Regions from separate parts of the Streptomyces longisporus genome, predicted to be linked through region 1. Evidence: riboswitches for the same ligand, from Rfam matches in the RefSeq annotation. Region 1 holds a riboswitch; each other region holds the start of a gene.
What was found. Region 1 has a riboswitch for cyclic di-AMP ahead of ABD355_RS12825 (M23 family metallopeptidase). Riboswitches for the same ligand answer to the same signal wherever they lie in the genome.
Positions count from the first base shown of each region.

Region 2: linked by a shared signal. The riboswitch ahead of ABD355_RS21595 (transglycosylase family protein) and the one ahead of ABD355_RS12825 (M23 family metallopeptidase) in region 1 are both predicted to bind cyclic di-AMP.
Region 3: linked by a shared signal. The riboswitch ahead of ABD355_RS33135 (C40 family peptidase) and the one ahead of ABD355_RS12825 (M23 family metallopeptidase) in region 1 are both predicted to bind cyclic di-AMP.

Region 1 is NZ_BAAASG010000007.1:271,790-279,208, forward strand. It holds gene ABD355_RS12800 (aspartate aminotransferase family protein) at 1-809, shown strand, start outside; gene ABD355_RS12805 (helix-turn-helix domain-containing protein) at 879-1,484, shown strand; gene ABD355_RS12810 (DUF6126 family protein) at 1,481-1,606, shown strand; gene ABD355_RS12815 (tyrosine-protein phosphatase) at 1,624-2,421, opposite strand; gene ABD355_RS12820 (alpha-galactosidase) at 2,592-4,661, shown strand; cyclic di-AMP (ydaO/yuaA leader) riboswitch at 4,978-5,136, shown strand; gene ABD355_RS12825 (M23 family metallopeptidase) at 5,141-6,040, shown strand; gene ABD355_RS12830 (SGNH/GDSL hydrolase family protein) at 6,465-7,250, shown strand; gene ABD355_RS12835 (TetR/AcrR family transcriptional regulator) at 7,381-7,419, opposite strand, start outside.
Region 2 is NZ_BAAASG010000010.1:102,319-109,737, reverse strand. It holds gene ABD355_RS21620 (glycoside hydrolase domain-containing protein) at 67-894, shown strand; gene ABD355_RS21615 (SurA N-terminal domain-containing protein) at 1,040-1,687, shown strand; gene ABD355_RS21610 (nucleoside triphosphate pyrophosphohydrolase) at 1,787-2,797, shown strand; gene ABD355_RS21605 (cytochrome P450 family protein) at 2,762-4,000, opposite strand; gene ABD355_RS21600 (transglycosylase family protein) at 4,219-5,199, shown strand; cyclic di-AMP (ydaO/yuaA leader) riboswitch at 5,395-5,563, shown strand; gene ABD355_RS21595 (transglycosylase family protein) at 5,568-6,248, shown strand; gene eno (phosphopyruvate hydratase) at 6,483-7,419, shown strand, end outside.
Region 3 is NZ_BAAASG010000016.1:242,271-249,689, forward strand. It holds gene pcrA (DNA helicase PcrA) at 1-1,642, opposite strand, end outside; cyclic di-AMP (ydaO/yuaA leader) riboswitch at 1,997-2,150, shown strand; gene ABD355_RS33135 (C40 family peptidase) at 2,159-3,310, shown strand; gene ABD355_RS33140 (tellurite resistance/C4-dicarboxylate transporter family protein) at 3,410-4,384, shown strand; gene ABD355_RS33145 (hypothetical protein) at 4,362-4,715, opposite strand; gene ABD355_RS33150 (C40 family peptidase) at 5,266-6,327, shown strand; gene ABD355_RS33155 (LuxR C-terminal-related transcriptional regulator) at 6,345-7,070, opposite strand; gene ABD355_RS33160 (ATP-binding protein) at 7,070-7,419, opposite strand, start outside.

The sequences.
Region 1 (7,419 bases):
TGAAGAAGGGCGACGTCGCCGCCCTGATCGTCGAACCGATCCAGGGCAAGGGCGTGCACGAGGCCCCGCCCGGCTATCTGCGGGCCGCGCAGGAGCTGCTGCGCAAGCACAAGGCGCTGCTCATCGCCGACGAGGTGCAGACGGGCCTGGGCAGGACCGGGGACTTCTACGCCCACCAGCACGAGGAGGGCGTCGAGCCGGACCTGGTGTGCGTGGCCAAGGCGCTCTCCGGCGGCTATGTGCCCGTCGGCGCCACCCTCGGCAAGGACTGGATCTTCAAGAAGGTGTACTCGTCGATGGACCGGGTGCTGGTCCACTCGGCGAGCTTCGGGTCCAACGCCCAGGCCATGGCGGCCGGTCTAGCCGTGCTGTCCGTCATGGAGAACGAGCAGGTCGTCGCCCACGCGCGGGTGACCGGAGAGCAGCTGAAATCCCGGCTCACCGCGCTGATCGACAAGTACGAGCTGCTCGCGGACGTCCGCGGCCGGGGCCTGATGATCGGCATCGAGTTCGGCAGGCCCAAGTCACTGAAGCTGCGCAGCCGCTGGACCATGCTGCAGGCCGCGCGGAAGGGACTGTTCGCGCAGATGGTCGTGGTACCGCTGCTGCAGCGGCACCGGATCCTCACCCAGGTCTCCGGCGACCACCTGGAGGTGATCAAGCTGATCCCACCCCTGATCATCGGCGAGCAGGACGTGGACAGGTTCGTCGACGCGTTCACCGCCGTCATGGATGACGCGCACAGCGGCGGCGGCCTGATGTGGGACTTCAGCAAGACGCTGGTGAAGCAGGCGGTCGCCAACCGGTAGACCAACAGCGGTATTGCCTCTGAGGCAAGAAATTTGCCGCACAGGCAAAGCTCCGGCTGAATGGAGGGCATGAGCCCTCAGGAAGCCGAAGCGGAGCTTCCCGCTGTCGCACCCCAACTGCGCGCGCTGCGCCGCCGCGCCTCCCTCACACTGGAGGCCGCGGCGCGTGCCGCCGGGCTGTCGGCGGCCCATCTCTCCCGGCTGGAGACCGGGCAGCGACAGCCGTCGCTGCCGATGCTGCTCGCCCTCGCACGTGTCTACGGTACGACGGTGTCCGAGCTGCTCGGCGAGACGGTCGCCGACCGGGACGCCGTGGTGCGCGCCGCCGACATGGAACCGACCGTCGCCGGCGGCTGGACCTACTTCCAGGCCGGCGCGCCCGGCCGCGGCATGCAGGCCCTGCGGGTCCGCGTCCCGCACGGCTCGCAGGGCGACATCGTGCGGGTGCACCCCGGCGAGGAGTGGCTGTACGTCCTCAAGGGGCGGCTGCGGTTGCGCCTCGGGGACACCACGCACCGGCTCGCCCCCGGTGACAGCGCGCACTTCGACTCGCTGACTCCGCACCGGCTCGCCGCCCAGGATCCCGACGGCGTGGAGCTCCTGTTCGTGCACACCCTGCTGCAGAGCCCGACGGCCACGCTGTGCCTGGGCCCGATCACCGGAGAGATGCCATGAGCAACAGCAACATGGAGGAGAAGTTCCCCCGCGCCCTGTGGGTGCGTCTGATCATCTACATCGCGGTGGGGCATCTCTTCGCGGCCTTCGTCTACCTGCTGTTCGAGGTGGGGGCGAAATAGCGCAATGGCCCGAGTGATCAGTCGAGCAGCCGCTCGCGCAGGAGCTCGCGGAGTTCCGGGGTGAGCCCCAGGCCCTGCTCCAGATAGGTGTCGACGTCGCCCCACGTCTCCTCGATCGTCTCGAAGGCCGCCGTCAGATACTCGGTGCGTGCCTCGAACAGGGGGCTGAGCAGCTCCATCACCTCGGGGGAGTACGCCGCGGCGGAGCTGCTGCTGCGGTGCACCTTGTAGCGGCGGTGCTTGGCGTTCGACTCCAGGTAGTCCGCGAAGATCGCCTCGCGCTCGACGCCCAGCGCGAGCAGTGTCACGGCTATGGACAGGCCCGCACGGTCCTTGCCCGCTGCGCAGTGCATCAGGGCAGGGAGACTGTCCTCGGCGAGCGAGCGCAGCACGCGCGTGTGCTCGGCGGTGCGCTCCTTGATGATCGTGCGGTAGGAGACGATCATGCGGTTCGCCGCCTTGCCGTCGCCGAGGAGCTCGCGCAGCTGATCGATCTCGCCGTCCCGGACCATCTTCCAGAACCCGGAGCCGTCCGCCGGGTCCGACAGCGGCAGGTTCACATTGCGCACGCCCGGCAGCTCGACGTCCGGGCCCTCCAGCTTCTGGTCCGCCGCATTGCGGAAGTCGAAGATCGTGTGCAGCCCCAGGGAGGACAGGAACTCGGCGTCCTCCTCGGTCGCGTGCGCGAGGTGGCCGCTGCGGAACAGCACCCCGTGGCGCACCCGCCGTCCGTCCACCGTCGGAAGTCCTCCCACGTCACGGAAGTTGCGGACTCCGGCGAGCTCGGGTTCGGTCGACGGGATCTGCTGCGTCACGGGGGCTCCTCCCAGTCCGCCCGGCCGGCGCGGCTCGTCGTCGGGCGCTCTCCCGACGATACGACATGGATTCCTGAGGCAATGAGTTGTCCACAGGCGTTGCGACCAGGCCTCACGTGCCTTGATGATGTTGCGGATTGGTCGCACCTGTTCGAATGTGTGAGGGCTTGATGCTGGAGATCGCAGACAACGGACGTACGTGGCTCCTCTCGGGGCCGGCCAGCAGTTACGCCGTCCACCTGACCGGGGACGACGAGCTGCTGCACCTGCACTGGGGCCCCCGGATCGCGCTCGCCGACGCCGAGGCACTCGCCGTCCGCCCGCTGCCCGACTACTGGCCCTTCGAGTCCCCGCTCGACGGGCGCGAGGAGTACCCCGTGGAGGGCGGCCCCCGCTTCGTGCGGCCCGCCCTGTCCGTGCGCAGCGAAGAGCGGCGCGGCACCGAGTGGCGCTTCGAGCGGTACGAGGCGGAGGGCGACCACCTCCGGCTGGGCTTCCGGGACGGCGGGCTCGCGATCACGCTGCACTACCGGATGCGGCACGACGTCGTGGAACGCTGGGTGACCCTCGGCAACGAGGGGCCCGCCCTGGAGCTGCTGCGGGCCGACTCCGCGACCTGGACGCTGCCCGATCGTGAGGAGTGGCGGCTTTCCCAGCTGCACGGCCGCTGGGCCGCCGAGTCCCGGCTGACCGCCTCGCCTCTCACCTACGGTGAGAAGATCATCGGCAGCCGCCGCGGCCACACCGGCCACCAGCACCTGCCCTGGGTCGCCCTCGACACCGACGCCACCGAGGAACGCGGCGAGGTCTACGGCTGCGCTCTGGGCTGGTCGGGTTCCTGGCGGATCGCGGTGGCGCAACTCCCGGACGCGCGCGTGCAGATCACCGGCGGCGCCGGTTACGACGACTCCGGGCTGCTGCGCCTGGAGCCGGGGGAGTCGTACACGAGCCCCGTCTTCGCCGGTCTGTGGAGCGACGGCGGCTTCGGTGGCGCGAGCCGCGCCTGGCACGCCTACCAGCGCGCACACGTCATCCCGGACGCCGACCAGGACCGGCCGGTGCTGTTCAACTCCTGGGAAGCCACCGAGTTCGACATCTCCGAGGAGCAGCAGGGCGCCCTCGCGCGGCGGGCCGCGGCCATCGGCGTCGAGCTGTTCGTGGTCGACGACGGCTGGTTCGGCAAACGCACCAGCGACCGCGCCGGACTCGGCGACTGGACGGTCAACCGGGACCGCTTCCCGAACGGCCTCAAGCCCCTCGCGGACTATGTGCACGCCCTGGGGATGCAGTTCGGCATCTGGGTCGAGCCCGAGATGGTCAACCCGGACAGCGAGCTGTATCGCGCCCACCCCGACTGGGTGCAGTTCCAACCGGGACGGAAGCGGACGGAATTCCGCAACCAGCTCGTACTGAACCTGGCCCGGGAAGACGTCCAGGAATACCTCTGGGAGCAGCTCCACGCGCTCCTCTCCAGCGCCCCGATCGACTATGTGAAGTGGGACTTCAACCGCTGCTTCACCGACGCGGGCTGGCCGGGGGAGCCCTATCCGCAGCGCCTCTGGGTCGATCATGTCCGAGCCCTGTACGCCCTGTTGGACCGGCTGCGGGCGGCCCACCCGAATGTCGCCTTCGAGTCCTGCTCGGGCGGCGGCGGACGGATCGACCTCGGGATCATGAGCCGTACGGACCAGGTGTGGACCTCCGACAACACCGACCCGCTCGACCGGCTCGCCATCCAGCACGGCTTCAGCCAGATCCACCCCGCGCGGGTGATGGCCGCCTGGGTCACCGACAGCCCGAACACCCAGCTCAACGGCCGGATCAGCTCACTGCGCTTCCGGTTCGTGAGCTCCATGGCCGGCGTGCTCGGGGTCGGCGGGGACCTCACCCGGTGGACCGAGGAGGAGCTCGCCGAGGCCGGCGAATGGGTGGCGCTGTACAAGGAGATCCGGCCGCTGGTGCAGCACGGCGACCTCTACCGGCTGCGGCCGCCGCGGGGCGGGCTGAGTGCGGTGCAGTACGTGCGCGGGGGCGAGGCGGTCGTCCTCGCCTGGCTCCAGTCGCAGAGCCATGGCGAGCCCGTGCCGGCGCTGCGACTGCGGGGCCTCGAACCGACAGCCTCGTATGAATGCCCTGAAACGGGCGAAATTCATAGCGGTGCCGTATTGCTGCATCACGGACTGCGTACCGGATTGCGTGGTGACTTCGACGCGGCAGTTTTCCGTCTGCGGCGCATCTGAGTCTTCTGTCCGGATTGGCGCTCCTTCGGCCCCTTCATTCCAACTCGCTCCTGAAGAGGGGATCCTGGGGCGGGGGTACGTGAGGAGGGTCATATCCGTGACGGTGCGTGGCGCGTCATGTCCACGTAATTCAGGTGCTTCACAAGGGCGTTTGACGGAGACGATCACCGGGGAATTCACGCAAAGTCACCGGGTTTTCTCTCAAGGGATCAATAGAAACGCATTCACGGGGAACCGGCACTTGTTTGCTTGCGTCCCGGTCGCTTACGTTCGCCACCAATCCGGACGGACGCCCAATCCTGCCGCCGCCCGGTGCCCGCACAACTCACCCGTGAACGGCAGGAGCGGGGGACCCACAGGTACAACCGCCTGTTCCGGTCTCCGGAACGGCTAGGGGTAAAGCCGCGTCGCAGGCGCGGCCGGGCATCTCCAGCCCGAACCCGACAGCTCACCTCGCAGGCGCCGGAGAGGAATTCGTCATGCCCGCGAAGGGTAAGCACCGCCGCCCGAAGCCCCAGCGCTTCACCCGCTCCATCGCCGTCGCCGGAACCGGTGGCGCCGCACTCGCTCTCCCGCTCATGGGGGCCACCGGCGCCCATGCCGCCACCACTCAGTCCGCTTCCCAGACGGTTTCGAAAAAGGCCGTCCAGTCCCTTCCGGTCGTAGAGAAGAAGGCGACCCAGAAGAGTGCCGCCGGCCATGCGGGCGTGCGGACCTATTCGGTGCGGACCGGTGACTACCTCTCGAAGATCGCCGAGGAACAGCATGTCGCCGGCGGCTGGCACAGGCTCTACTCTGACAACCGCCGGGCCGTCGGTGACGACCCGTCGCTGATCCACCCGGGCCTGAAGCTGACGATCGGTCGGAAGGCCGCGACGGACACCACCGAGCCGTCGTCCTCGTCCGCCTCGAAGACGTCCTCGTCGGCGGCCAAGGCGACCGCCACCAAGGCCTCCGAGTCCGCCCCCACCGGCTTCACCCTCCCGGTGATCGGCGGCACCATCGGCACCGGCTACCACGTGGCCGGCAGCATGTGGTCCAGCGGGTACCACACGGGCGTCGACTTCGTCGTCCCGACCGGCACCTCCATCAAGTCCGTGGGCGCGGGCACCGTCGTCTCCGCGGGCTGGGGCGGCGCCTACGGCAACCAGGTCGTCGTCAGGCTCGCCGACGGCTACTACGCCCAGTACGGCCACATGTCCCAGATCTCCGTCTCGGTCGGCCAGACCGTGGCCGAGGGCCAGCAGCTCGGCCTCTCCGGCGCGACCGGCAACGTGACCGGCCCGCACCTGCACTTCGAGATCCGCACCACGCCCGACTACGGTTCCGACGTGGACCCGGTCGCCTACCTCCGCTCGAAGGGCGTCGGCGTCGGCTGACCTCCCCTCGCAACCACCTGCCTGACACACCGCCGAAGGCCGGACCCCGATCCCCGGGTCCGGCCTTCGGTGTGTCCGGCCGCGCGCACGTGTGCTGTGTTGCGTTCGTGACGCCCGCTCCCCGGACGACCTCTTCGCCACCCGGCGCGGCGGGGCTTCGGCCAGCGGCCGTATACAAGGGGGCACTTCGCGTTCCGGACCACCTGGAGCCATTTCCGGATCGCCGACTTCAGGGTCGGCGGCTCGCCCCGTACGATCGCTGACGCCTCAACATCCCTGGTCGGAGGGTTATTCCGGGCTTGGCGAACACTTTAGAAGTGGCTTATCTCACCGCGCGTCAACCCTTTCCTACGGTCGCGTAGGTCACATTCGAAGGTGAATCATGGTCGATGTGGCAGACGATTCGAAGAGTGACAGCAGATCAGTGATCGGGTCGTACGTTGCGGTGGGGGACAGCTTCACCGAGGGCGTCGGCGACCCCGGCCCCGACGGGGCGTTCGTCGGCTGGGCCGACCGGTTCGCGGTGCTTCTCGCCGACCGGCGGCCCGAGGGCGACTTCAGGTACGCGAACCTCGCCGTGCGCGGCAAACTGCTCGACCAGATCGTGGAGGACCAGGTACCGCAGGCCGTCGAACTGGCGCCGGACCTGGTCTCCTTCTGCGCGGGCGGCAACGACATCATCCGTCCCGGCACCGACCCCGACGAGGTCGCCGAGCGCTTCGAGCGGGCGGTGGCCCGGCTCACCGAAGTCGCCGGCACGGTCATGGTGACCACCGGCTTCGACACCCGAGGCGTGCCCGTGCTCAAGCACCTGCGCGGCAAGATCGCCACCTACAACGGGCATGTCCGGGCCATCGCCGACCGGTACGGCTGTCCCGTGCTCGACCTGTGGTCCCTGAAGACCGTCCAGGACCGCAGGGCGTGGGACGGCGACCGCCTCCACCTCTCACCCGAGGGGCACACGCGTGTGGCGCTGCGCGCCGGGCAGGTCCTCGGTCTCGAGGTGCCGGCCGACCCCGACCAGCCCTGGCCGCCGCTCCCGCCGCGCGGCACCCTCGACGTGCGACGGGACGACGTGCACTGGGCGCGCGAGTACCTGGTGCCGTGGATCGGCCGCCGACTGCGCGGCGAGTCGTCAGGGGACCACGTCACGGCGAAGGGCGCGCTGTCGCCGGACGACATCAAGATGCGGATCGCTTCGGTGGCCTGACGGGCGTTCGAGGGTCGGCTGAAACCGTGCTGGGCGGGGCGCTCGTGATGGCTTGGGAGCGGCCCTCGCTGCGGCCGGTGGTGAAGGTGAAACGGGCCCGGTGGCACGAGCCCCCGCCGAGTGCGGGGGCTCAGTGCTCCGAAGCCGTCAACGCCGCCCGCTCCAGCCC
Region 2 (7,419 bases), on a different contig from region 1:
GCCAGGCAACGCATGACGCCAGGCAACGCACAACGCAACCGACGCACAACCAGGGGTGGGGTACACATGGCCGGCCATCGGCAGTCCAAGAAGCGCAGATACATCACCTGGGCCGCCGCCGGCGCCGCCGTGGTCGCGGGAGCCGGTCTTGCCGCGCAGAGCTCCATGGCAGCCACCACCTGGCCCGCGCAGAAGACATACACCGGCCGCGCCTTCGACACCTGCGCCGCGCCCTCCCTGGCAGCGATGAAGGCCTGGCACACCGGCTTCTACGGCGCCGCCGCCGTCTACGTCGGCGGCAAGAACCGCGGCTGCTCCCAGCCCAACCTGACCGCCTCCTGGGTGAAGTCGGTCAGCACGGTCGGCTGGAAGCTCATTCCGATCTACGTCGGCGCCCAGCCGCCCTGCCAGTCCGGCTCCAGCCCCGAGAAGATCACCGCCACCACGGCCGCCTCCCTCGGCAAGGCCGACGCGGACGACGCCGTGGCCAAGGCATCGGCGCTCGGCATGAAGGCCGGCAGCCCGATCTACCTGGACATGGAGTCGTACGACATCACGAACACGTCGTGCAACAACGCCGTGCTCACCTATGTCCGCGCCTTCGACAAGGAGCTGCGCGCCAAGGTCTACCGCGCCGGCTACTACGGCTTCACCAGCTCCAGCGCGAAGGCCATCGCGAACGCCGCCGACAAGACCGACCTGCCGGGCAACCTCTGGTACGCCCTGTGGGACAAGCAGAACACCACGACCACGGACTGGCCGTTCGGCTCGACCCAGTACACGGACCACAGCCGCGGTCACCAGTACCTGGTCAACAGCAAGGAGACGCGGAACGGCTACACGATCACCGTGGACCGCGACGCGTGGGACGCCCCGGTGGCCATCACCGGCTGAGCCCCCCGGCCCCCGCGGAGGCGCGGCGGTGCCCGAAGTCGCGGTGAATCGTTGGTCGAATGGGTTGGCCACAGCCGACCCACTGCCTACCATCGATCACCGCAAGACTTTGTGCACCGTCGCACAATCTCCTCGGGAGGCTTCCTTGCACCGCCGCCGTCGCACCGCGCTCGTCCTCACCGCCGCGATCGCCGCCGCGGCCCCCGTCCTGACCGCCTGCGGAAGCGATGCGCACCCCGGTGCGGCAGCCGTCGTCGGCGGTCAGCGGATCACCGTGGCGCAGCTTCAGACCCGGGTGAACGAGGTGCGCGCGGCGCAGCGGGCGGCCGTGAAGGACGACGCGCAGTACAAGCAGGCCGTCTCGCAGACCGCGAGCCTCACCCGCGACACCCTGCACGGAATGGTCATCGACCAGGTGCTGCACCGGGCCGCCCAGGACGCGGGCGTGAGCGTCACGCCCAGGGAGGTCCAGCAGATGCGCACCGGCCTCGAGCAGCAGGTCGGCGGCTCCAAGGCCCTGCAGGCGGCCTGGCTCCAGCAGTACGGGGTCGCCCCGCAGCGCCTGGACGAGAACCTGCGCCTCCAGCTCGAGGCCCAGAAGCTGGCCCAGGCCCTCGGCGCCGACACCAGCAAGCCGGCCTTCTGGAACGCCCTGTCCAAGGCGTCCAAGGAGCTCCACGTCGACCTGAACCCGCGCTACGGCACCTGGGACGTCCAGAAGAGCAGCCGTGTCGACGCGAAGACCCCGTGGGTGCGCGAGGTCACGGCGACCGGGACGCAGCAGACGGCGTAACGGGCCTCCAGGGCCGCCGCCCCTGGGACCGCGGCCCGGCGGACCACAGCCCTGTGGACAACTTCGGGGGCTGTCGGCGGGGTGCGTTACGTTCGGATCGTGAACGCAACCAGCTCGGAACCGGCCCCCGGCCGCATCGTCCTGCTCACCACCAGCCACCGTGTCGCGCCCGGCCTGCTGTCCTGGCCCGCCTGGCAGGCCCTGCACGCCGCCGACCGCGTGCTGTGCTCGGACGGCGCCCACCCGCAGCTGCCGTATCTGCGGGAGGCGGGCATACGGGTCGACGAGGCCGCCCCCACCGCCGAGGAGCTGGTCGGCACCTGTGCCGGCGGCCGTACGGTCGTCGTGGTCGCTACCGGCGAGGGCGAGCCGGCCCTCACCGACGGCCTGGCCCGCCTCGCCGGCTCCGGACGGATACAGATGCCGGAGCTGGAGCTGCTCCCCGCCTCCTACGACCTCCCGGGCGCCCGCCTCCTGGACCTCGTCCAGGTCATGGACCGCATCCGCGCCGAGTGCCCCTGGTCGTCCCGGCAGACCCACAAGGGCCTGGCGAAGTACGGCATCGAGGAGGCGTACGAACTCGTCGAGGCGATCGAGGAGGGCGACCGCGACGAACTGCGCGAGGAACTGGGCGACGTCCTGCTCCAGGTGGTCTTCCACGCCCGGATCGCCGAGGAGGACCCGGACGCCCCCTTCTCCGTCGACGACGTGGCCGCCGGCATCGTCACCAAGCTCATCCACCGCCACCCGCACGTCTTCGGCGACGAGACCGCCGCCACGCCCGAGGAGGTCAAGGAGCACTGGCTGCGCACCAAGGCGGTCGAGAAGCAGCGCACCTCGGTGACGGAGGGCATACCGCTGGGCCAGCCGGGCCTGGCCCTCGCGGCGAAGCTGGCGTCGCGGGTGCGGACGGCGGGCCTTGCGGTTCCGCTGCCCCAAGCCGAGGGCGTGGGGTACGAGTTGCTCGCGCTGGCGGTGCGCGCCGAGGCGGAGGGCGTGGACCCGGAGGCCGCGCTGCGGGCGGCCGCCCGCACCTACCGGGACGCGATCAAGGAGACGGAGGGCCGGAGCCGGTCAGGTGGCGGTGAAGCGCACGGGCAGGTCTCGTAGCCCCCGCATGATGAGCCCGCCCCGCCAGCGCAGCTCGGCGGGGTCGGCGGCCAGTTCGAGATCGGGCAGGCGGCGCAGCAGCGTCTCCAGGGCGGTGCGGCCTTCGAGACGGGCCAGCGGGGCGCCGAGACAGTAGTGGATGCCGTGGCCGTATCCGAGGTGCTGGTTGTCCCGGCGGGAGAGATCGAGCGTGTCGGGCTCCGAGAACCGGGCCGGGTCGCGGTCCGCCGCGGCCAGGACCACCAGGACCGGGTCGCCGGTGGCGATGCGCTGCCCGCCGATGGTCAGCGGCTCGGTGGCGAAGCGCCAGGTGGCCAGTTCCACCGGGCCGTCGTAGCGGAGCAGCTCCTCTATACCGGTGTCGAGCAGTGCGCTCTCACCGCGCCCGATCGACTCCTGGAGCCGCTGCCGCTGCCCGGGATTGCGCAACAGCGCATAGGTCCCGTTGCCGATCAGGTTGATGGTGGTCTCGAAGCCGGCGAAGAGCAGCACGAAGCACATCGCGGCGGCCTCGTTCTCGGTCAGGTGCTCGCCGTGGTCGGAGGCGCGGATGAGGCCCGAGATCAGGTCCTCGCCGAGGTCGCCCCGCTTGCGGTGGATGAGTTCGGCGAGATAGCCGCGGATCTTCTTCACGGAGCGGGCGACGCCGCCGCGCGGGCCGCCGCCGTGCCGGATCATCATCCCCGCCCAGTCGCGGAAGTCGTCCTGGTCCTCGCGCGGGACGCCGAGCAGATCGCAGATCGCATAGATGGGGAGGGGGAAGGCGAAGTCGTGGATGAGATCGGCCTCGCCGTGCGGCGCGAACCGGTCGATGAGGTCGTCCGTCAACTCCTGCACCCGCGGCGCGAATTCGGCCACCCGCCGGGGGGTGAACGCCTTGGAGACGAGGCGGCGCAGCCGGGTGTGGTCCGGTGGGTCGATATTGAGCAGATGCGTCATGAGATTGGCGCTGCGCTCACCCGGAATACCGGTCCTGCTCTTGCCCTGCGCGTCCTCGGCGTGATGCTCGGGGTTCTTCGAGAGCCGCCCGTCCGCGAGCGCCTGACGTGCGTCGGCATACCGGGTCACCAGCCAGGCCTCGACCCCGCTGGGAAGTTTCGTCCAGTGGACGGGGGAGTGCTCGCGCAGCCAGGCGTAGGCCGGATACGGGTCGCCGGCGAATTCCCAGGTGAAGAGTTCGGGAGCGGTGTTCGGGACGTTCACAGGACGACCGTATCGGGAGCCCGCAGGTGGATGGACCGCCGCAGCGAACGGGCCAAAGATGATGCGCGTTCAAGTCTGTGATCTTCACGTGATCTACGCGGCATTAACTTGTGACAAGTGATCGGCACCGGCTACGTTCACGGACCAGCGCGGCGGTATCGAACGCCTGTCGGTGTCATGTGCCGCGCGGTCATTGCTGTCTCGCGAAAGGCCTCCGCATGCTCTCCGGGAACGGTCGACACCGTCGCCCCCGTCAGGCTCCGGCCATCCTCGTCGCGGCCGGAGTGACCGGCTCCGCCATCGCGATCCCGCTCTTCGCCGCGGGCGGCGCCAGCGCCGCCGACGGCACCACGTGGGACAAGGTCGCCCAGTGCGAGACCGGCGGCTCCTGGAGCGAGAACAGCGGCAACGGGTTCTACGGCGGGCTCAAGTTGACCCAGGAGAACTGGGAGAAGTACGGCGGCCTCGACTATGCCCCGAGGGCCGACCTCGCCAGCCGCAACCAGCAGATAGCCGTCGCCGAGAAGCTCCTGGACGACCAGGGTGTCGGCGCCTTCCACACCTGCGGACTGACCTCCGGGCTCACCAAGGACTCGGGCTCGGCCGCCATCGACACCGGTGTGCTGGGCGGCGGTTCCGGTTCGTCCGATTCATCCGGGGCATCCGACTCCACGGGTCTGTCCAACTCCTCGGGCAGCGCTTCCGATGGGTCCTCTTCGTCGGATTCGTCCTCCGGCTCGTCCTCCAGTGCCTCCCCTTCGACCTCCGCGAGCGCGACGGACAACTCCACCGAATCCGGCACATCCGCCTCGCCGTCCACCTCTCCGTCCAAGAAGGCCACAGGTAACCCACAGGGCGCCGACAACTCGTCGACAGACAAGGCGAAGGTGGACGACTCGGACAATCCCGAGCCTCCGGCGTCCACTTGGACCCTCGTCGACACCGGCACGACCGGCACCGGCCGCCACCGTGGCGCCAGCGCCGACGAGACGGCCGGCAAGGCCGCCGACAAGACCAAGACGGACGGCGGCACGCACGACACGTACACCGTCCATGCCGGCGACACTCTCGCCTCCATCGCCGACTCCCTTGGCCTGGACGGCGGGTGGCGTGCGCTCTACGCCGCGAACAAGGACGCCATCGGTACCGACCCGAACCACATCTTCGCCGGTCAGACCCTGAAACTCGGTGCCGAATAGGGCGAAAAACAACGGGAGTTCACGTCACACTTCGCCACTGAATGTCCGGATTGGTGAAAGTGTGGGATGAGTCTCAGAAGCCCTGATCGTCTTTGAAATTCGACGGATCGCGTGTCTACCGTCGTCACCGCTCGTCAACACGAGCCCCGGCTGCCGCAACGCCGAATCCTGCCAGCGGCCGTACGGGAACAGTCGTCGCGTAAAGCGCCGTAGGCAGGAGCGGGGGACCCAAGGTAGGTGCCTGCCCGGGCAGTTGACGGGCGGCTAGGGGTGTAGCCGTGTCTCGTGAGAGCGAGAGCACGGCCGGGCAACTCAACCGGCCCGAACCCGACAGCTCACCTCGCAGGCGTCGGTGAGGGGATCGAACCATGCTGTTTTCCGGTAAGGGCAAGCACCGTCGTCCGTCCAAGGCCACCCGCGCCGCCGCGCTGGCCGGCGTCACCGGTGTCGCCATCGCCGCTCCGCTGATGGCGGCCGGCAACGCCTCCGCCGCCACCGCCTCCGAGTGGGACACGGTCGCCCAGTGCGAGTCCGGCGGCAACTGGGCCATCAACACCGGGAACGGCTACTACGGCGGCCTGCAGTTCTCCGCCTCCACCTGGGCCGCGTACGGCGGCACCGCCTACGCCCCGCAGGCCAACCAGGCCTCCAAGGCGCAGCAGATAGCCGTCGCCGAGAAGGTCCTCGCCGCGCAGGGCAAGGGCGCCTGGCCGGTCTGCGGCACGGGCCTGTCCGGTGCCGCCTACAACGGCAGCGCCCCCAGCATGAACACCAACCGCTCCACCGACTCGCAGGCCGCCTCCCGCTCCGCCGAGCGCCCGGCCGCCAAGACCGAGAGCACGAAGAGCACGAAGACCGTCACCACCCCGACCGGCAAGAAGGTCAAGAAGGGCGACGGCGAGTACAAGGTCGTCAAGGGCGACACCCTCAGCTCGATCGCCGAGAAGCACGGCGTCAAGGGCGGCTGGCAGCAGCTGTTCAAGCTGAACAAGGGCATCGTCGAGGACGCCAACCTCATCTACCCGGGCCAGCAGCTGCACCTGAAGTGATGCAGGGCTAGAGCCACCCCCGTCCCCCACGGGCTCCCCGCTCCGGTGCGTGTTCCCCCGTACGCACCGGGGCGGGGTTCTTTTTGCTCCCCCTCTTTGTTCCGTTCGGAAACAATTTACTCTCGGTTCTGCCCAAGAGGTGGTCGGCAGCGTGGCCGATCGGCCTTGGGCGGTTAGGCTCATCCCGCAGAGCCACCGCGCTACTGCCGTAGCCGTGTCACATCCAAGAAGGAGATGCTCGTGCCGTCCATCGACGTCGTCGTAGCCCGGGAAATCCTGGACTCCCGAGGCAACCCCACGGTCGAGGTCGAGGTCGGCCTCGACGACGGCAGCACGGGTCGTGCCGCCGTCCCGTCCGGCGCCTCCACGGGCGCCTTCGAGGCCATCGAGCTCCGCGACGGTGACCCCAACCGCTACCAGGGCAAGGGTGTCGAGAAGGCCGTCCTCGCCGTCATCGAGCAGATCGGCCCGGAGCTGGTCGGCTACGACGCCACCGAGCAGCGCCTGATCGACCAGGCCATGTTCGACCTGGACGCCACCGACAACAAGGGCTCCCTCGGCGCCAACGCCATCCTCGGCGTCTCCCTCGCCGTCGCCCACGCCGCCTCCGAGGCCAGCGACCTGCCGCTCTTCCGCTACCTGGGCGGCCCGAACGCGCACCTGCTGCCGGTGCCGATGATGAACATCCTGAACGGCGGCTCGCACGCCGACTCCAACGTGGACATCCAGGAGTTCATGATCGCCCCCATCGGCGCGGAGTCCTTCTCCGAGGCCCTGCGCTGGGGCGCCGAGGTCTACCACACCCTCAAGAAGGTGCTGAAGACCAAGGGCCTGTCCACCGGCCTCGGCGACGAGGGCGGCTTCGCCCCGAACCTGGAGTCCAACCGCGCCGCGCTCGACCTCATCATCGAGGCCATCAAGCAGGCCGGCTACGCCCCCGGCGAGCAGATCGCGCTCGCGCTCGACGTCGCCGCGTCCGAGTTCTACAAGGACGGCAAGTACGAGTTCGAGGGCAAGTCCCGCTCGGCCGCCGAGATGACCGAGTACTACGAGGAGCTCGTGGCGGCCTACCCGCTCGTCTCCATCGAGGACCCGCTGTTCGAGGACGACTGGGCCGGCTGGAAGGTCATCACCGACAAGCTGGGCGACAAGGTCCAGATCGTCGGCGACG
Region 3 (7,419 bases), on a different contig from region 1:
GGTCCTCCATCAGTGTGTTGAACCGCTTGACGGCGTTGGCCGACCGCGCGGCCATGCCGTATGCCTCGTCGACGCGGCGCAGCGCCTGCGGGAAGCTGATCTTCTCCCGCTGGGCGAGGGCGTCGATCATCGCCTCCGCGCGGTCGCCGATACCGCGCTTGGGGACGTTGAGGATGCGGCGCAGCGGCACCGAGTCCTCGGGGTTGGCCAGCACCCGCAGATAGGCCAGGACGTCCCTGACCTCCTTGCGCTCGTAGAAGCGGACACCGCCGACGACCTTGTAGGGCAGGCCGACGCGGATGAAGACCTCTTCGAAGACACGGGACTGGGCGTTGGTGCGGTAGAAGACGGCGACGTCTGAGGCCTTCGTCTCGCCGGCGTCCGTGAGACGGTCTATCTCGTCGGCGACGAACTGCGCCTCGTCGTGCTCCGTGTCGGCGACGTAACCGGTGATGCGGGCGCCCGCACCCGCGTTCGTCCACAGGTTCTTGGGGCGGCGGGACTCGTTGCGCTCGATGACCGCGTTGGCCGCGGAGAGGATCGTCTGGGTGGAGCGGTAGTTCTGCTCCAGCAGGATCGTCGTCGCGTCCGGGTAGTCCTCCTCGAACTGGAGGATGTTGCGGATCGTCGCACCGCGGAAGGCGTAGATCGACTGGTCGGCGTCGCCCACGACGCACAGTTCGGCGGGCTGGAGGTCGTACTCGTTCGGCGGTACGTCCTCGTCGTGCGCCCCGGTGCCGACGAGTTCCCGTACGAGCGCGTACTGGGCGTGGTTGGTGTCCTGGTACTCGTCGACGAGGACGTGCCGGAAGCGGCGGCGGTAGTGCTCGGCGACGTCCGGGAAGGCGCGCAGCAGATTGACCGTGGTCATGATCAGGTCGTCGAAGTCGAGGGCGTTCGCCTCGCGCAGCCGCGACTGGTACATGGCGTAGGCCTGGGCGAGGGTCTTCTCGAAGCCGTCGGCGGCCTGGGCGGCGAAGTCCTCCTCGTCGATCAGCTCGTTCTTCAGGTTCGAGATCTTGGCACTGAAGGACTTCGGCGGGTAGCGCTTGGGGTCGAGGTCCAGGTCGCGGCAGACCAGGGCCATCAGGCGCTTGCTGTCGGCCGCGTCGTAGATCGAGAAGGAGGAGGTGAAGCCGAGCTTCTTCGACTCCCTCCGCAGGATGCGCACGCACGCGCTGTGGAAGGTCATCACCCACATCGCGTTCGCGCGCGGGCCGACGAGCTGCTCGACGCGCTCCTTCATCTCGCCCGCGGCCTTGTTGGTGAAGGTGATCGCGAGGACCTGGCCCGGATGCACGTTCCGCTCGCCCAGGAGGTAGGCGATGCGGTGGGTGAGCACGCGGGTCTTGCCGGAGCCGGCGCCGGCCACGATGAGCAGCGGGGAGCCGGAGTGGACGACGGCCGCGCGCTGGTTCTCGTTCAGCCCGTCCAGGAGCGCGGCCGGGTCGAGCGCAGGGCGCAGGGCGCCGTTGCGGTAGTAGGCCTCCCGGTCCGGTGGCACGTCGAACTTCCCGCCGAACAGATCGTCCGGAACCGGCTCCGGTCCGTGATCGTCCTCGGGCGGCGGCGGAGGTTCCTCCTCGTGCCCCCGGGGGGCCTGGAGGTTCGCCAGGAAGCTGTCGTCAAAGAGGCTGCTCATCGCTCTCCGAGTCTAGGGTGCCCCACTGACAGCCCGCCGCCGCCCCGAGAACATCGCCGGAATTGGCGGGCTCGCCCTCTCGCCCTCCGGAACGGCGCCGTCACGTACCGTAATCGAACAGGTGGAGACACGGACCGAAGCGAGTGGGGCCGCCGCTCCTGCGGAAATACCCCCAAGACGCCGCACATCCTCCCGGATTGACGACCGCGTCCGACCCGCTGACCGAAGGTCACGAAAATGTATCGGGCATATCGAACATCAACCTTCACAGGGGCCACACGAGTTGGCTACCGTTCCGGCAGGCCGCACGACCCCCACCGGCGAACGTCGCCGGGCCGCGCGGCCTCCGCCGAGTCCGGGGCGCCGCCGCGCATCCGGAGCCGGGGACCCACACCGACCTTGGGGTGATCGGTCCTCCTCCCTTTCGGGGCACGGACCGTAGGGCAACCCTTCCGAACCACCCGCCCGAACCCGACAGCTAACTCGGTAGGCGGAGCATGGAAGGAGTCGCCTCCCTTGGCGTCGCACCGCAAGTCGCGCCCCGCGGGTACGCGCGTAGCAGGCATACGCACCCCCGCCCTCGCCACGGCCGCCCTCACCTCGGTGGCCCTGCTGTCCCAGTCGGCGAACGCCGCCCCCGCCGCCGACGGCAAGCCCAGCCTCGAAGAGGTCGAGAAGAAGGTCGACGACCTCTACCGCCAGGCGGAGTCGGCCACTGAGAAGTACAACGCGGCCAAAGAGAAGACCGCGAAGCAGCGCAAGAACGTCGACACGCTCCTCGACGACGTCGCCAGGCGCACTCAGAAGCTCAACGAGGAGCGGGACCGGCTCGGATCCTTCGCCGCGGCCCAGTACCGGACCGGAGCCGCCGCACCCGACACGGCGACCTTCCTGCTCGCGGACTCCCCGCAGGACTACTTCGACCAGACACAGCTGATGGGACGGCTGACCTCCCGTCAGAAGAGCGCGGTCGACGAGTACTTCACCGAGGAGTCCGCGACGATGAAGAAGCGTCAGGAGGCCTCCAGGAGCCTCGAGACGCTGACCGCGACACAGAGCGACCTGCAGATCGCCAAGTCCACGGTGCAGAAGAAACTCTCCGACGCGCGCGAGCTGCTGTCGAAGCTGACCGCCGAGGAGAAGGCGCGGCTCGCGGCGATCCAGAAGCAGCAGGAGGAGGCGGCCGCCCGCAAGGCCGCTGAGCTGGCGAAACAGCAGGCGGCGAAGAAGGCCGAGGAAGCGGCCGCGGCCCAGGACGGCGGCTCCGCCTCGGGATCGGGATCCACCTCCGCCGGCGACTCCTCGTACGCCACCAAGGCCGAGAAGGCGCTCGCCTTCGCCCGCGCGCAGATCGGCAAGCCGTACGTCTGGGGCGCCACCGGCCCCGAGTCCTACGACTGCTCAGGCCTCACCCAGGCCGCCTGGAAGGCCGCCGGCGTCTCCCTCCCGCGCACCACCTACGACCAGGTCAACGCCGGCACCACGGTCTCGCTGACCGACGCGCAGCCCGGCGACCTGATCTTCTTCTACGACGACATCAGCCACGTCGGCGTCTACATCGGCAACGGCATGATGATCCACGCCCCGAAGCCCGGCGCGTACGTCCGCGAGGAGTCGATCTACTACGGCGGCGAATCGATCATCCACAGCGTGGTGCGGCCCGCCTGAGACGCCAGGGGGCAGGACACGCGCGCGTGCGGGGCAGTTTGTGATGCACGCGCGCGTGGCCCGCCCTCAACCCGCGCCGCACTCCTTAGCATCGGCCCCATGTCCGGCCCGACCTTCCTCCGCGCCTGGTGGGCGCAGCGTTCGCCGGCGGCCGGGGCCGCCGTGATGGCGACCGGCAGTGTGTCGCTCGGACTGCATCTGACGGGGTACGAGGTGCTGTCGCGGGTCGCCCTGGGACTGGCCTGTGTCTCCTGGGCGGTGCTTGCGGCGGGCTTCGGCGTCCGGCTGGTGCGGGAACCGCAGAGGTGGCGGGCGGAGGCGGGGACGCCGGGGGCGCTGACCGCCGTCGCGGCGACCACCGTCCTCGGGACCGGGTTCTCGGCCCTCGGACGGCAGACCCTCGCCGAGGCCCTGCTCGCGCTGGCTGCCGTGCTGTGGCCGCTGCTGCTGGTGCAGGTCGCACGGCACTGGCGGCGTCACATGCCCGGCGCGGTGTTCCTGTGCAGCGTGGCCACGCAGGGGCTCGCGGTGCTCGGCGCCACACTCGCCGGGGCCGAGGCGACGGCATGGCTCGCACACGCGGCGCTCGCACTGTTCTGGCTCGGGCTCGTCCTGTACTGCTGCGTGCTGGCCCTGTTCGATCTGCGACAGGTGACGGAAGGGCTGGGCGACCAGTGGGTGGCGGGCGGCGCGCTCGCCATCTCGGCGCTCGCCGGAGCGAGGCTCATCGCGGCGGACAGCGCGCGCCTTTACCTGTGGGACGACGACGACCGCGGTGTCCTGCGCGCCGTCACCGTGGCGCTGGTCGTGCTCGACCTGGCCTGGTACGCCGTGCTGCTCGTCGCCGAGGCGGTCCGGCCGCGGCGCGGCTACGACGTGCGGCGCTGGGCGACCGTCTTCCCGCTGGGGATGACGGCGACGGCCGTGCTGTCAGTCGCCGCCGTCTTCGAGGCCCGGTGGCTGAAGGGGCCCGGGCAGGTGCTGTTGTGGATCGCGGTGGCGGCATGGCTGGCCGTTGCCGCGGGGGCCGTCGCCGCAGCCAGTGCCGGCATCAGGTCCACAGCACCGCGATGAAGATGTTTGTCGTGGTGAGCGCGCCCACCAGCCCGAACAGGCCCTTGTCGATCTTCTCGTCGTCCCGCTTCACATAGACCAGGCCGAGGATCACGATCAGCAGGGCCAGCTTGATCCCGATCTTGAGGGTGTTGATGTGATGGTCGTCGGCCTGGTTGAGGCCGACCAGGATCGCGCCGGTGACCAGCATCGTCAGCGCGCCGTGCAGCATCGCCGGGACGAAGCGGGCCTCGCCGCGGCCCATCGCCTTCATCTGGGTGAAGAAGCCGCCGAGGAGCGCGGCGATGCCGATGATGTGCAGGCCGACGAAGAGATGGATGAGTACGTCCATGAGGCCGGAGCTTAAACAGGGGCGCACGGGGCGCCGGACACCGCCCCGGCCTTCATCGGTGGATCCTGCATATATGCGGCCCATAGCACTCCCTCACCCGCACGTGTCCCGGAACCGTCACATCGGTCAGCGCACTGCGTGAAGTCGACGGCGCAAGTCCTGGATCACGGCCGCATACGGTCACCCGGCGATCCACCCGGGGCACTTCCGCACATCGCGTTACCGAGCCGATACAGACAGGTTTAGCGTCCTCCACCAGGTGACCGGCTCCCCACCGCCGCCCGGGCCAGGGGCGGCAGCCGGCCACCACCGCCGAGAAGGTCCGGCGGCGGCCCGCTCCCCCTGTGCGGGCCGCCGCCGGACGCGGAGGGGGTGTCCGGGGTCTGGTGCGTGCAGCTGCAAGGCGGAGGAGGGCGTCGACGCGGAGCGTCGGCAACCGACGACAACGCGGCAGATGTGCGTGCCAGACCCCGCGACGCCGAGCTGATCCGCCGGACACCCCCTAAGCCGCCCCGGAACGGGCGGTCGTACGAAAGGACGGGCAGTCCACGTGGCAGCGCACCGAAAGCCCAGTCGGCGCTCGCTCAACGGCCGTCCGGCCCGGACGGCGTTCACGATCGCCGTGGCGGGCGCGGCGACCGCGACGGGCTTCGACGGGACCGGGCACGCCGAGCCTGAACTGACGCCGACGCAGGTCAGGGCGGAGGTGGACAAGCTGTACCAGGAGGCGGAGGCCGCCACCGAGAAGTACGACGGGGCGAAGGAACAGGCGGACGCGGCCGAGCGGCGGCTGTCGACGCTGCGGGACGAGGCGGCGCGCAAGACAGACCGGCTCAACTCTGCGCGGGACAAGCTGGGTTCGATCGCCGCGGCGCAGTACCGGGACGGCGGTCTCGACCCGGCACTGCAACTCGCGCTGTCGGACGATCCGGACCACTATCTCGAGGGCGCCGAGTTCGTCGACCGGGCGGGCACCCGGCAGGCGGCGGCGGTGGCGGAGGTACGCGAACAGCTGCGGGAGATCGAGCAGTTGCGCGGGGCCGCCCGCATCGAGCTGGCCGGACTCAGGTCGCGGCAGGCGGAGCTGAAGCGCGACGAGAAGGCGATCACCGGGAAGCTGGATACGGCACGGCGCCTGGCGTCCCGGCTGTCGGCCGCCGAGCGCGCCCGGCTCGGGGGCGGCACCGACCGCGCCTCACGGTCCGCCACGGGTTCGCGGGACGGCCTCGTGTCCCTCGGCTCCGCGACCTCCGAGGCGCCCGACTCTCGTGCCGCGGCCGCCCTCTCGTATGCGTACTCCAAGCTGGGCAGCCCCTATGTGTGGGGCGCGACCGGCCCGGACGCCTTCGACTGCTCGGGCCTCGTCCAGGCCGCCTACCGCTCCGCGGGCATCTCCCTGCCCCGCACGACCTACGCCCAGATCGACGCCGGCCGCCGCGTCTCCCGCTCCGAACTGGCCCCGGGCGACCTGGTGTTCTTCTACTCCGGGATCAGCCACGTCGGCATCTACGTCGGCAACGGCATGATGATCCACGCCCCGAACCCGTCGGCGCCGGTGCGGATCGCGCCGATCGACGAGATGCCGTTCGCGGGCGCCACACGCGTGGTGTGAGCTCCGGGCGATGCCCCTCAGACCAGCCGTCGCGCCGTCGCCCACCGGGTCAGCTCGTGCCGGTTCGACAGCTGCAACTTCCGTAGGACCGCCGAGACATGGGACTCGACCGTCTTCACGGAGATGAACAGCTGCTTGGCGATCTCCTTGTACGCATACCCCCGGGCGATCAGACGCAGCACCTCCCGCTCGCGCTGGGTGAGACGGTCGAGGTCCTCGTCGACCGGCGGGGCGTCGGTGGAGGCGAACGCGTCGAGGACGAAGCCCGCCAGACGCGGGGAGAAGACGGCGTCGCCCTCCTGCACGCGGAAGATGGAGTTGATGAGGTCCGTGCCGGTGATCGTCTTGGTGACGTAGCCGCGGGCGCCGCCCCGGATCACGCCGATCACGTCCTCCGCCGCGTCCGACACGGACAGCGCGAGGAAGCGGACGGGCTGCTCGCTGTCCGCCATCAACGCGGCGCAGCGACGCAGGACTTCCACGCCACCGCCGCCCGGGAGGTGGACGTCGAGGAGGACCACCTCGGGGCGGGTCGCGGTGATGACCGTGACCGCCTGGTCGACGTCCGCGGCCTCGCCGACGACCTCGACTCCGGTCTGCTCGGTCCGGCCGATCTCGGCCTGGACGCCCGTACGGAACATGCGGTGGTCGTCGACGAGGACCACACGCACGTGCCGTTCGCCCGCGCCAGTGCCGGCCGTCGGCTCCACAGGCTCCGCGTTCGCCTCGGTCGGGTCGCTCATCACGTCTTCTCCGCCCTCTCCATCTCCAGCTCGACCTCCGTGCCGCCGTCCGGCACCGCGCGCAGCCGCGCCGTACCGCCGTGGCGCTCCATGCGGCCGATGATCGATTCTCTGACGCCCATACGGTCGGCGGGTATCGAGTCCAGGTCGAAGCCGGGGCCGCGGTCCCGGACCGACACGAAGACGGTCCGTCCCTCGACTTCGGCGTAGACCTGTACGGCGCCGCCCTCGCCACCGTACTTGGCGGCGTTCACCATCGCCTCGCGCGCGGCCTGCATCTGTGCGCCGATCCGCTCGTCGAGCGGGCAGTCGCCGACGATGACGACCTCTATGGGGACGCCGTGCTTGT